4 regions of the Peribacillus sp. NPDC097295 genome follow, and region 1 is predicted to be linked to each of the others. Evidence: riboswitches for the same ligand, from Rfam matches in the RefSeq annotation. Region 1 holds a riboswitch; each other region holds the start of a gene.
The links. Region 1 has a riboswitch for S-adenosylmethionine ahead of ACIQXN_RS05390 (methionine ABC transporter ATP-binding protein). Riboswitches for the same ligand answer to the same signal wherever they lie in the genome.

Region 1 (3,493 bases):
TTCAATGCCTTTCTCTTTAAGAAGTGGAATCGCTTTTTCGAGAATTTCAGCATGCGGTACATTCGATGCTCCAACCACTATTTTCTTGGAATCTTTTTCTGAATCGCCACTGCCTGTATCTTTCTCTTTATCCGTTCCGCAAGCCGCAAGTGCAATCGATAATACTAGAACTAATGCAAATCCTAAAAACTTTTTCATACGTTTCATCTCCCCTTATCGTTTATCCAATTTAGTTGTAAACACATCTCCGATAATCTGAATGACGAAGACGATAATTAATATGACAATCGTCGCTACCAAGGTAACGTCGTTGTGATTCCGTTGATAACCGTCTAGATAGGCTAAGTTACCCAACCCGCCTGCTCCGATGACACCGGCCATTGCCGTGTATCCAACCAATGCAATCGATGTGACCGTAATCCCTGAAATGAGTGCAGGCATCGATTCTGGAAGAAGGACTTTAAAAATGATGGTACTTGTTTTGGCCCCCATTGATTTGGCTGCCTCTATGACACCTTTATCAATCTCACGCAGGCCGATTTCAACCAATCGTGCATAAAATGGAGCGGCACCGATAATAAGGGCCGGTAACGCCGCATTCTCTCCAATCATGGAACCGACGATCGATTTGGTGAATGGTATCAATAATACAATCAAAATAAGGAACGGAATGGAGCGGAAAATATTAACGAAAGCACTCAGCACTCCATTAATGCCCCGATTCTCCCACATATTACCCTTACCTGTTAAAAAGAGAAGCAGTCCTAATAGTATGCCTATAAAAAAGGTGGCTACAACCGAGATACTTGTCATATATAGCGTTTCTTTCGTCGCTTCCATAATGTCTTCCCAATCTACATTCGGCAATAATTCTTCAAGCATGAGTAATCACCTCCACGCCTACTTGCTGTGCTTTTATGAATTCGATTGCGCGGAGCATTTCATCTTCTTTGCCATCAAGGTGGATAAACAATGTTCCATATGAACCGCTTCTAGTTTGAGAGATTTTTCCTTGGACGATGTTGACTTCCAACTCGAAATTACGAACCAATTTGGTGATCAACGGGCTTTCTGCATGATCCCCTACAAATGTCAGCTGAATCACTTTTCCAGCTGGATACCGTTCAAACAAATGCTCCATCGTTTCTCTTGTCTCTTCTGGTTCTGTTACCTGTTGGACAAAACGCTTGGTCATTTGTTCTTTCGGATTTCTGAAAACGTCCAAAACAGCTCCTTGCTCCACTACCCGGCCATTTTCCATCACCGCCACCCGATTGCAAATCTTGCGGATGACGTGCATCTCATGTGTAATCAACACAATCGTCAATCCCAGTCGCTGGTTGATGTCCACAAGCAATTCCAGGATAGAATCGGTTGTTTGGGGATCCAAAGCAGATGTCGCTTCATCACACAATAGCACTTTCGGGTTATTGGCAAGGGCCCTGGCTATACCTACCCTTTGTTTTTGACCACCACTAAGCTGTGATGGGTAGGCCTTTTCCCGACCTTCCAGACCGACTAACTTTATCAGTTCATTGACACGTTTCACACGCGCTTGTTTCCCCATTCCTGCAATTTCCAAAGGAAAGGCTATGTTCTCCTGAACGGTCCTTGACCATAAAAGGTTAAAGTGTTGAAAAATCATGCTAATCTCTTGACGAGCCTTTCGAAGCTTAGACCCTTTGATTGTTGACACTTCATTTTCCGCAACGACCACCGATCCTTCAGTAGGCGTTTCCAGGCCATTAAGCATCCGGATAAGCGTGCTTTTCCCCGCTCCACTGTACCCGATGATCCCAAAGATTTCGCCTTTATTTATCTTTAAATTCACACTATTCACAGCATGAATCGTTTCATTGTTTCCTTTTCCTGTTCGAAAAAGCTTACTAACGTTTGACAAAGTAATCATCTATGCTCACCTCTTTATCCAATAAAACCTATGAATTTAGTTAATTTATCTTTGTAGCATCCTACCATTTATGGTTGTAAAGAAATAGAAAAAGCCCTTCTGCATGAGCAGAAAGGCAGGGAAAAGCAGGCCTTCCTCTCATCTCCCAAAGCAAGTACGCTTTGTGTGAATTGGCACCTTTCCAAGGAAATTCCTTGTCGGTTGCCGGGTTTCAACGGGCACATCCCTCCACCTCTCTTGATAAGAGCTATATATGGACTATTCTTTTATCATTAAGTTCACTTTACTATGGTGAAATTCTATCACAGATAAAAAAGGAGTGCAATGGATAATTACTGAGACACTTGGATTGCCATTATACTGTCTTAGAGTTAACCGATACGATATTCGTCGCTTTTTCGATGGCCTGCTCTAAATCCTCGATCAAGTCTACAACATTTTCAATCCCGATTGATAGCCGTACCTGATCTGCACTGACGCCCGCCTGAACCAAACCTACCTCGTTCAATTGTTGGTGGGTAGTACTCGCTGGGTGAATGATTAAGCTTTTTGCATCTCCCACATTGGCAACATGCGACCATAATTCCACTGAATTGATGAGTGTCGCCCCCGCTTCACGTCCACCTTTAATACCAAATGTCACCACAGATCCGGGTCCCTTAGGCATGTATTTATCCGCAAGGGCTTTATCAGGGTGATCATCGTTACCCGGATAAGAAACCCAGGAGACCGCCGGATGGTTTTCCAAGAACTGAATGACTGCCCTCGTATTCAAAAGGTGCTCTTTCATCCTTACATGGAGTGTTTCTAAGCCTAGAGTAAACTGGAATGCACTTTGGGCACTTAACGTCGGTCCCAAATCCCGAAGCAATTGCACACGCGCTTTGGTGATAAAGGCAGCCGGCCCTACCGCTTCGGAGTAGACAAGCCCATCATAACTTGGGTCAGGTTCGGTAAAGCCTGGATAGTTAGGGGAATTCCAGTCGAATTTACCTCCGTCAATAATGACCCCGCCTAAGGTGGTACCGTTGCCCAAGAGCCATTTTGTGGCTGAGTGGATGACGATATCCGCTCCGAAATCTATTGGCCTGCACAGATATGGTGTCGCAAAAGTGTTGTCGATAATCAATGGGACACCGGCCTCATGGGCAATATCCGCCACCGCTTCAATATCTAAAACCCTTAAACTTGGGTTGCCAATTGTTTCAGCGAAAATGGCCTTCGTTCGTGGAGTGATGGCTTGCTTAAAATTTTCCGGGTCATCAGGAGAGACGAATTTCACTTTAATTCCGTATTTAGGAAGAGTATTTTCAAATAAATTATATGTGCCACCATATAATGTAGAAGCCGCAACAATCTCATCTCCCATAGTAGCGATGTTTAGGATGGCAAGTGTTATCGCAGCCATGCCACTTGCCACTGCCAATCCACCAATTCCCCCTTCCAACAGGGCCATTCTTTCTTCAAAAACGCTGACAGTTGGATTGTGAAGCCGAGTATAGATATATCCACTTTCCTTTAGTCCGAACAGATTCGCTGCATGATCTGTATCTTTGAACAAATAAGCATTGCTTTGATAAATGG
Region 2 (3,493 bases), on a different contig from region 1:
CATCGAACCTGCTACATATCTAGGCCAAATCTCACTTGAATATTTTTCAGAAGCTTTTACGGCCAGTTCTGCAGATACTTTATTAAGTTCATAGGCATATGTGCTAAGTTGATATTCTTCTAATACTATGCCTGTCGCCCCGAAAGTATTGGTCTCGATAATATCTGCTCCTGCCGCTAAATATTTTTCATGGATGGCCTGAATGATTTTAGGTCGAGTCAAGGATAGATACTCATTACAGCCTTCGTATTGCTCTCCGCCAAAATCCTCGGCTGTCAGATCCTCAGCTTGAATCATCGTACCCATTGCTCCGTCTAGAAGAAGAATCTTTGATTGTAATTGCCTTTTAATTTCCTTTTTACTCATGTCCTGCCACCTCAGATGTTTGTTTACGATCCTGATCCTTGATATATATGGTTAGCTCCGCTGTCATTTCATAACGCAGGAAAGGTGTTATCAGGTAGATTCCCTTAAACCTTTCTTTTGCGGCGTCAACCAATTCCCGAGCAATATTTATTGCTTCAATCCTTGATTTTAATGGATCATTACCTGCTGAGGCCATTGCCCTCCTTACACTGTCAGGTAATTTAATCCCAGGTATTTCATTATGGATGAATTCAGCATTCCTCGTACTTGTAAGTGGCATAATTCCGATAAATATCGGCGTTTTCAAATGTTTTGTCGCCTGATAGACTTCTTCAATTTGTTCAACTGAATAAACCGGTTGTGTCAAAAAGGACTGAGCACCGCATGCAATTTTCTTCTCCATTCTCTGAACAGCCTTATCCATATATTTCACATTTGGATTAAAAGCGGCGGCAATCTTGAAATTTGCCTGTTTGCCTAGACTTTGCCCTGAATAGGAGTAGCCTTCATTGAATTGCTTAACCAGACTTATCAAATCAAATGAAGATAAATCATAAACGGAAGTTGCTCCGGGGAAATCCCCTATCTTAGAAGGATCACCAGTGATAACTAAGACTTCATCCAGCCCTATCGTATGCAATCCCATTAAGTGAGATTGAAGCCCAATTAGATTTCGGTCTCGGCATGTGATATGGACCAACGGATTCACATCTAGTTCAGCCTTTAATAAATTGGCTATGGTAGAATTCGAAATTCTGGGTGAAGCAAGGGAATTATCAGCTAAAGTGATGGAGTCCACACCCGCTTTTTTCAAGGCTTCTGCTCCTGCCATAAACGTTTCAATCCCTAACTTTTTTGGTGGATCAAGCTCAACTAGAATGGTTCTCTCTGTTTTGACCCTTTCATGAAGAGCAACTTCTTGTTTTTTGGTATTCACCTCAATAATCTCAATATGTCGGGTTTTCGTAATTTTATCTTTAACTGGCGTCAACGTGCCAACCATTTTCTTCACAGCTTGTATATGTAGTGGTGTCGTACCACAGCATCCGCCTATAATAGTTGCCCCTTGTTTTCTTAACTCGAGTGCACTTGAACCAAAGTATTGTGGTTCCGCTTTATAGACAAGTCTCCCATCCACATAATCAGGAAGACTTGCATTTGGATAGATGGCAATCGACGCCTGCTTAGGCATTTCCACTTCTTCCAAGGCCCTTATCATATGATGGGGGCCTAGACGGCAATTCACCCCAACAACATCCGCACCCAGATACTCCAGTTTTTGAAAGGCCTCATTCAAATGAAATCCATTTTGAAGGTTTCCAACTTCATGCATTGATACATTTGCTATAATCGGCAGCTCCGTTTCTTTTTTAGCGATTTGAAGCACCGTTTCAAGCTCTTCAAAATCATAGTATGTTTCAAGAAGAATTCCATCTGGGTTTTCCAGTAGCAAACTGTATAACTGTTCACGAAAACCCCGTTTTATTTCTTCAATGCTTAAATCTGATTTACGGATGCTACGCTGGGCGCCAATTGTACCAAAAACGAACGCCTTCCCTTTCGCCACTTGTTTAGCAAGGATGACACCTTGGCGATTGATGCGGCTAACTTCTTCTTCAAGCCCATGCCGTTTCAGTTTATGAAAATTGGCTCCATATGTATTAGTTTGCAGAATATCTGCACCCGCTTCTAAATACGCACGATGTATCGATTCAATTTTACCAGGACTGGTACAGTTTATTTCTTCATAACACTGATCGATTCCATAGGAATACAACAACGTTCCCATCGCTCCGTCCCCAACCAGCATTCTTTCTTTTAGTTCTTTACGAAAATCCATATATACACCCTCTCTCAAAAACACTATGGTTTTTGTACGGTTTATATGAGTTTGATAGTAAAGAAAAAAAACCTTCTCAAAGAAGAAGGTTTTTTCTCGAAACATTCTCCTCATCTATCAAGCTCTGCTTGCTGGATTTAGCACCTTTGCCTAGGCTGGTTGCTGAGGTTTCATCGGGCCAGTCCCTTCACCTCTCTCGATAAGATTTATTAAATTGGATATAATTTTCTAAATATTTAATTTTAATTATATTTAATTTACATGAATCATCTGTCATTTTCAATAGTATATTTGTCATTTCTTCATATATTCGTATTATTTACGATTGGATCCTCTTTAAAAGCAAAGATTTCCATTCGTCTGCCAAAGATTCTATCGTGAGTAACCTATTTACTCCATCCTGTCCATCACGATGATGGAGGATCACGTCCGTCGCATATAGAACCGTAACTTGATTTTGAAGCCGATCTAGTAAAACGATATCGTCTTGGATTCTTATAACCCCTTCTTGGATTACCTTAGCAAAGTACCCCGTAAGATTAGTATCCCTCACGTGGTTCAAAAACTTCGGTTCATTGTTAAAATGGGAAATCGTGGAACAAGGAATGCGTCCCTGTGTAATCTGTACAACAGTCTCCCCTATGCGATATACATCGCCAATATATGTCTCGTTTTCTGTCATTCCAGCAATCGTCAAATTCTCGCCAAAAGCAGGCACGGAAAGCTGTTTACTGAATTTTTGTTGCCATAGATGATAATGCTCAACAGGATAAAAACATAATGCACGGTCAGGTCCTCCATGAAACTTTCTATTACCTACTCCATCCCCTTCGATACCTGATTTTGTAACGTTTACATATTCAATGAACCTCTTATTCATAGCCGTTTTCATTTTTACGCTTGAAAACTCTTCTTGTTTGGGCCTCCCAATTTGCAGGGAAATGATTTTACCAGATTCCATTGGACATCTTCCATTTCATTTTTAATTAATTGATAGATTGCATGATGGTACATACCGAATTTTATTTTCAATATATTCAATTAATTATACCAAAAAAAATTTGAAAACTCTTCACTAGGAAAAAAATCCTTGCAAAAAAGGCATTACCATAAAAATAATGCCTTAGTTTTAGTAATTTAGTTGCTATTTCAGAATTAATTATGATAGAATATGAGCACAATATATAGTCGAATAAGACATTCCGTCGCCTATATGTTGATTTCACGATTAATTTCCTCATTTTCGCTCTTTACGGGGCGAATTTTTTTGTCTTCTTTTAATAGATG
Region 3 (3,493 bases), on a different contig from region 1:
GCGTCGGGTTCCCGCTCCGGCTGTAATCGTATTTGCCGAATTGATCAATGTCCGTTTGATGAAACGTGGAAGCATGTTGGATCGGAACACTCACCCCGCCTGTCGTTGGATCGAATTTATGTTGGTTGTGTAGTAATTTGGTTTCAAAACTGAATTCTTGATTTGTCATCGTATTGCCTCCTTTTTTACTTGAGAAAATGCCTGCTGCAGGTCTTCGATTAAATCTCCGCTGTCCTCGATGCCGACAGAGAATCGAAGGAGTCGATTGCAGACTCCATTTGCCGTTCTGACTTCAAGAGGCATATCGGCATGTGTCTGTGTCGCCGGATACGTGATGAAGCTTTCGACGCCTCCAAGGCTCTCGGCAAATGAAATCAATGAAAGGGACTGTAGAAATGGGTTGACCACTGCCTCATCATTGACCCGGAATGAAATCATGCCGCCACGACCTGGATAGAGAACATCCGTTACACATTCATGTTCCATTAAATAATCGACCATGATCTTGGCATTCTTTTCGTGACGCTCCATTCTTAGTGCCAAGGTTTTCATCCCGCGCATCAACAGCCAGGAATCAAACGGACTCAATACTGCGCCCATTCCATTATGGTGGAAGGCAAGGGACTCACATAATTCAGCACCTTTTGCCACAATCAAACCGGCCAACACATCATTATGGCCGCCAAGATATTTTGTTGCGCTGTGAATCACGATGTCGGCACCAAGCAAGAGGGGCTGTTGGATAATCGGTGTGTAGAAAGTGTTGTCAACAATCAAAAGTAAATTGTATTGTTTGGCAAGAGCGGAAACAGCGGCGATGTCTGTTTGTTGCATAAGAGGATTTGTGGGAGTTTCAATGAAGATGGCCTTTGTTTGAGAGGTGATCGCTTTTTCGATATCCTCTATGCAACATGTATTGACATATTCGCATTGTAGCCCCCATTTTTTAAAGCCATGCTCTAATAAACGATATGTACCGCCGTATAAATCTTCGCTACTGATCCACGCATCCCCTGATTTAAATAAGGAAAGGATGGTCGCAATGGCAGCCATTCCCGAGCTACATGCATATCCTTGATCGCCATGTTCAAGTTTGGCGATCGATTGCTCCAAAAGCTGACGTGTCGGGTTTCCTGTTCGCGTGTAATCAAAACCTGTTGATTGACCAATTCCCTCATGGCGGAAAGCCGTCGAGAAGTAAACGGGTGGATTGACCGTTCCCGTAGCCGTTTCACTGCGGTTCCCAAGCTGAGCAAGATAGGTTTCTGTTTTGTACATAATTTTCACGTCTCCTTTTATTTAAATAAAATAAAAAAAGTCTTCTTTAAGAAGAAGACTTGAATAAGTAGGATAGAGTCATTCTTCTTATCTTCCAAGTTACACAAACTTGTGGAATTAGCACCTTTTCATTGGCTGGAAACAAATGAAGGTTGCTGAGGTGTCATAGGGCCATTCCCTCTACCTCTCTCGATAAGAGTTTAGATTATTCAATTTCTTTTGAATTTACTATATATATAAAATTATGTCAAGGGCATTCATTATCGTTGCAGGAAATAGAAGATGAATGATTTTTATCTAGAATTAGAGGGAGGGATTCTGATTAAAGTGATTTTTCTGAAGAAAAAGGTCGGATTTGTTCTGTTTTTTTTGCTTTAAAATAATAAAATTTGTACAATATAGAGGGGATTCATATAAAAAGTCATTATTCATTGCATATACATAACCGTTTCTTAATGGATAGTGCGAACATAGGGGGAGAAGACATGGAATACAGAATCGAACGAGATACGATGGGTGAAGTGAAAGTTCCTGCCGATAAGTATTGGGGTGCACAAACAGAAAGAAGCCGTAACAACTTCAAGATTGGTTATGAAAAAATGCCGATTGAATTAGTTCATGCGTTTGCTTACGTAAAACAAGCGGCAGCTAAAGTAAACTTTGAATTGGGCGATCTTTCCGAAGTGAAAAAGGATGCCATCGTGAAGATTTGTGGTGAAATTCTTGAAGGTACGCTTGATGAACATTTCCCACTAGTGGTCTGGCAAACCGGGAGCGGTACGCAAAGTAATATGAACGTGAATGAAGTGGTCGCTAACAAAGGGAACGAATGGTTGAAAGAAAACGGTGAAACTGAAATGCTTCACCCGAATGATGATGTGAACAAAGCACAAAGCTCTAATGATACATTCCCAACAGCCATGCATATCGCAGCTTACATGGAAGTGGCTGAAAAATTAGTACCGGCGATTAAAGTGCTACGTGATACATTCGCAGCCAAGGAAAAAGAATTCTGGGATGTTGTGAAAATTGGCCGTACCCATCTTCAAGATGCGACACCACTAACTCTAGGTCAAGAAATTTCCGGTTGGAGAGCTATGCTTGATAAAGATTTGGAGATGATCGAAGAGAGCAGCCAAAAATTATTGAACTTGGCATTGGGTGGTACGGCTGTAGGGACTGGAATCAATACGAAAAAAGAATTCCCGGCACTTTCGGCTAAACAAATTGCAGCCGATACAGGGCATTCATTTGTCACATCGGATAATAAATTCCATGCTTTAACAAGCCATAACGAAATTGTTTATGCACATGGTGCTCTTAAAGCGTTGGCTGCTGATTTAATGAAGATTGCCAATGATGTTAGATGGCTAGCGAGTGGCCCAAGAAGCGGAATCGGTGAGATCGCCATCCCTGAAAACGAGCCAGGTAGCTCCATCATGCCAGGGAAAGTGAACCCGACACAATGTGAAGCCATAACAATGATCGCTACACAAGTTGTCGGCAACGATGCAACAATCGGTTTTGCAGCAAGCCAAGGAAACTTCGAGTTGAACGTTTTCAAACCGGTCATCATTTACAACTTCCTGCAAACGGTGAAATTATTGACGGATGGTATTCATTCCTTCAACGATCACTGTGCAGTGGGAATTACGGCGAATGAAGTTCAAATCAAAGAAAATGTGGAGCGTTCTCTTATGCTCGTAACAGCATTGAACCCGCATATCGGCTATGAAAAAGCGGCTAAAATCGCAAAAACTGCATTCAACGACAACTCCACTTTAAAAGAAGCGGCGTTGAAACTTGAATTCTTGACGGAAGATGAATTCAAAGCATGGGTGGATCCTGCTAACATGGTCAATAAATAAGAGATTTTTCGCCCTTCCTTGCATGTGGAAGGGCGTTTTAATGTGTTAAAATGAAAGAATATACCAATACTTAGAATAGATATAGAACAGGAGGAAATGCCATGTCTTTATGCCCGCTATGCAATGGTCTTAGAAAAATGCATTTGGAATGCCCGAAATGCAGCAGTGACCTTGAAGATCAAGGGAAATTCATGGATTATGCCGACGATTACAGTGCTTATATGGATATCGATACATTGAAAAAAAATGACGGCTTTCCCGAATCCCTTCAAAAGGGACAATGCCCGCATATCATGAAATGTCCAAAATGTGGTCATGATGAAGTAATCCTTGTTCAGGAATAAGGT
Region 4 (3,493 bases), 130 kb from region 1:
AAAAGTTCAAACCGAGGATCGTATCTATACATTATCCGTAGATCAAGTATCTTTTCTTCCACTATCCACAAGAATCGATATGACTTTGGATTATCCAACGGAAATGGACGAGAATGACTCATGGCCATCATTTCCTTATATCGTGACAGATGACCAAGGACATGTTTACAAAAATTTAGAACTCCAATATGGACACGTCAATGGGAGTGGACACAAAATTGTCTTAGCTCTTCCGCCTATGAGCACTATTCCTAAAACATTAACCATTCAGCCACACTATGATAACGGAGACCCAGGTACTCCTGATTATGGAGAAATTCTAGATTTAAAGGTTGAAGTCCCATTGAATTAGCCTACCTATCAAAAGAAGCAGCCAGAGCTAAACGCCTGACTGCTTCTTCTAGTGAGTCTCCTTTTATTCAAAATGCAGGGTATAGTCTTCTGCTTTAATCCATTTCAACTTCTTCGAGAAAACGTAAATCAGCACCAGGTTCAACACAATCGGAAGAATGAAGAAAATGATGACCATGATGGATATGTTACTGACAATCCACCCGCCTTCCGCCAGTTTCATGTAGTTCAAGGGACCGACCAATCCCGATAATCCAAATCCAGCACTATACGGGGTCCCTTGTATGTTTAACAAACCAGCCAACGCACCTAGTATCGCTGACGTGATCAGCATGGGAAACGCAATTTTCGGTTTCATGAAGAAATTCCGCATTTGGATTTTAGGAGAACCTAGCACATGCGCTAAAGCCGTTCCGAGTGAGTTCGCTTTGTAGCTTGCAATGGCTAGGCCAACACCAGCTGCCACGATTCCTAGGTTGGCCGCACCAGATCCTATACCTGAGAGCATAATGACCGTCGCCACCCCGACCGTTGAAATGGGAGATAAGATAATGAGACAGAAGATAACAGAAATAATGGCTCCCATCAAAATGGGTTGCAAGGACGTCACGTTAGCGATGCCGACTCCTAATAGTCCCGTAGCGGATTTTACGTATGGCAGAATTAAATATCCAATCATGCCTGGTACCAAGATACTTAAAGTCGGCATTAAAAGAATCGCATACGCCTTTAATTTGTCGCCAATTAATTGCAGGAACAATACGGTCAATGCCGCGGTAATACCAGTATTGATTACTATGCCAATCCCATTAAGGGCAAATAAACCGTCAGCCGTTTTCTGGATGGCACCACTTCCGACCATGGCCGCTATCCCGATGCTGGCCGTTTGAATGGATGATAGCTTGAACGAAATCCCGACCATCACCCCAATCATGACAGGTAACAAGCTCATCACGAAAACGGTGATATCGAATATATGCTGTAACACGGGAAAATATGGAATCAATAGTTTAAGTATTTCCCCTAATAAAGCATTCGGAATTAATGATACGACAATCCCTATGCTCATCCCCGTTAATAATTTACTGAAAAAATCTCTCATTTGAATATTCCCCTATCTCGCTATAATGTACACAATTATAAGAAATATTCTGACAATAGTCAAAGGATTTTTTTAATACTTCACCGCGAAAGTGTATAAAAGTATTTTAACTAAGAGAAACTCACTTTCTAATAACAATTATATTCAAAATTATCTGTTTTCTCTTGACCTTTATTAACACTACCTGTATAGTCGTAATTAATTGAATAGTTCATATTCTTATCCAGAGAGGTGGAGGGACTGGCCCTTTGATACCTCAGCAACAGACTTTACTGTACTGTGCTAATTCCAGAAGTGTAAAACTTGAAGATAAGAAGAGTAAATAAGCATAGCTGATTAAACCTCTTCTTTTTTTAAGAAGAGGTTTTTATATTTTAATAAGGAAAGTAGGAATCTATCATGTCCATCACTTTAACAAAAGCTCCTTTCAAAGCCGATCACGTAGGAAGTTTATTAAGACCAGAAAGTGTCCATCTTGCAAGAAAGCAATATAAAGAAGGAATCATTACCGCAGAACAATTACGCGAGGTTGAAACGAAGGAAATTAAACGTATCGTCGATAAGCAAATAGAAATCGGATTAGAGGCAGTCACTGACGGGGAATTCAGACGCACCTGGTGGCACTTTGACTTCTTGGAGCATTTAAATGGAATCGAAGGGTATGTCACGGAAAAAGGTCTTACCTTTGATGGAATTGAAACAGAACGTTATAACGTTCGGAATACTGGAAAGATTTCTTTTAATCCCGATCATCCCTTTATTAAAGACTTTATTGAGTTTAATGAAATCGTGGACGGACGGGCTGTTGCGAAACAAACCATCCCTAGTCCCAATCAATTATTTGCGGTAGGTATCCATAATGAAGAAATCTACCCTGACATCGAAGACTATGCAAAAGATATCATCAAAGCCTATCAAGACGCTTTACAAGCCTTTTATGATGCCGGTGTACGTTATTTACAATTAGATGATGTATACATAGCCAGACTTTCTGCTCCGGATTTCCAGTTCAAAGAAGGAAAATATACAAGAGAACAATTAATCGATTTAGCATTGCGTGTGATTAATGGTGCCTTGGAGGGAAAACCAGAGGATTTGGTTGTCACGACTCACCTTTGCCGTGGGAATTACCAATCTACTTGGGCTTTTGAAGGAAGCTATGCCCGTATTGCACCGACTCTATTAGCTAAAGAACATGTAGATGGATTCTTCTTGGAATACGATGATGATCGTTCAGGAGACTTTAAACCATTAGAATACATTCCAAATGGCGGTGTGCAAGTTGTTCTTGGCGTGGTTACTTCGAAGAATGGTGAACTTGAAGATAAAGAAGCCGTTAAATCACGTATTAAGGAAGCGGCACAATACGTGCCACATGAACAATTATGCTTAAGCCCACAATGTGGTTTCGCTTCCACTCATCTTGGCAACAAGCTAACGGAAGAGCAGCAATGGGAAAAATTGAAATTCGTTGTGGATGTCGCCAAAGAAATCTGGGAATAAACTGAAAAGGGACAAGCCACCGGCTTGTCCCTTTTATTCAACCACATTGACTATCTTCATCATTCTCTTTCTTCACTACTACATCATCCGTGACCTTATCCTGGAGCTTGTTCTTCAACGTCAGTTCTGCCGCTTTGCCATCGCTTGGCGACCCGTCGGAAAAGTACATCGGAAATAAGGAAAAGAACATGATATAAAAAGAAAAGTAAATGAATTGGTACCAGATGACCGACTTTTCCAAGATATTCTGATAGACCAAGCTATATATAACCAACATGCTAATTAGATTAAAGATGGCTCCCCCTAAATAAATCAACATATTAGTGAATTTATTATCATATTTTAAACCCTTGAATTCACAATGCCCATTCCAAAAGTAATATTTCCTTATTTCTACATTGAAAAAGGAAAATAACTTGTCTCCACATCCGATTAAGATTTTTTTCTCCGTACCTCCAAAAAGCGTCACAAAGAATAAATGCCCACCTAAATGAATCAGTGTGACAACCGGTAAGATTAGAAAAAATGAAAAGAGAA

Region 2: another riboswitch for S-adenosylmethionine. It lies ahead of ACIQXN_RS21065 (bifunctional homocysteine S-methyltransferase/methylenetetrahydrofolate reductase); the one in region 1 lies ahead of ACIQXN_RS05390 (methionine ABC transporter ATP-binding protein).
Region 3: another riboswitch for S-adenosylmethionine. It lies ahead of ACIQXN_RS07300 (methionine biosynthesis PLP-dependent protein); the one in region 1 lies ahead of ACIQXN_RS05390 (methionine ABC transporter ATP-binding protein).
Region 4: another riboswitch for S-adenosylmethionine. It lies ahead of ACIQXN_RS06100 (5-methyltetrahydropteroyltriglutamate--homocysteine S-methyltransferase); the one in region 1 lies ahead of ACIQXN_RS05390 (methionine ABC transporter ATP-binding protein).

Annotation. Positions count from the first base shown of each region.
Region 1 is NZ_JBIWCW010000002.1:454,764-458,256, reverse strand. It holds gene ACIQXN_RS05400 (MetQ/NlpA family ABC transporter substrate-binding protein) at 1-198, opposite strand, end outside; gene ACIQXN_RS05395 (methionine ABC transporter permease) at 214-882, opposite strand; gene ACIQXN_RS05390 (methionine ABC transporter ATP-binding protein) at 875-1,909, opposite strand; SAM riboswitch class I at 2,045-2,156, opposite strand; gene ACIQXN_RS05385 (O-acetylhomoserine aminocarboxypropyltransferase/cysteine synthase family protein) at 2,265-3,493, opposite strand, start outside.
Region 2 is NZ_JBIWCW010000027.1:9,492-12,984, forward strand. It holds gene metH (methionine synthase) at 1-366, opposite strand, end outside; gene ACIQXN_RS21065 (bifunctional homocysteine S-methyltransferase/methylenetetrahydrofolate reductase) at 359-2,206, opposite strand; SAM riboswitch class I at 2,314-2,412, opposite strand; gene ACIQXN_RS21070 (MOSC domain-containing protein) at 2,526-3,167, opposite strand.
Region 3 is NZ_JBIWCW010000003.1:203,950-207,442, forward strand. It holds gene metC (cystathionine beta-lyase) at 1-169, opposite strand, end outside; gene ACIQXN_RS07300 (methionine biosynthesis PLP-dependent protein) at 166-1,278, opposite strand; SAM riboswitch class I at 1,363-1,477, opposite strand; gene fumC (class II fumarate hydratase) at 1,764-3,146, shown strand; gene ACIQXN_RS07310 (hypothetical protein) at 3,248-3,490, shown strand.
Region 4 is NZ_JBIWCW010000002.1:587,547-591,039, reverse strand. It holds gene ACIQXN_RS06110 (DUF4179 domain-containing protein) at 1-352, shown strand, start outside; gene ACIQXN_RS06105 (PTS sugar transporter subunit IIC) at 416-1,453, opposite strand; SAM riboswitch class I at 1,670-1,769, shown strand; gene ACIQXN_RS06100 (5-methyltetrahydropteroyltriglutamate--homocysteine S-methyltransferase) at 1,853-2,956, shown strand; gene ACIQXN_RS06095 (hypothetical protein) at 2,994-3,493, opposite strand, start outside.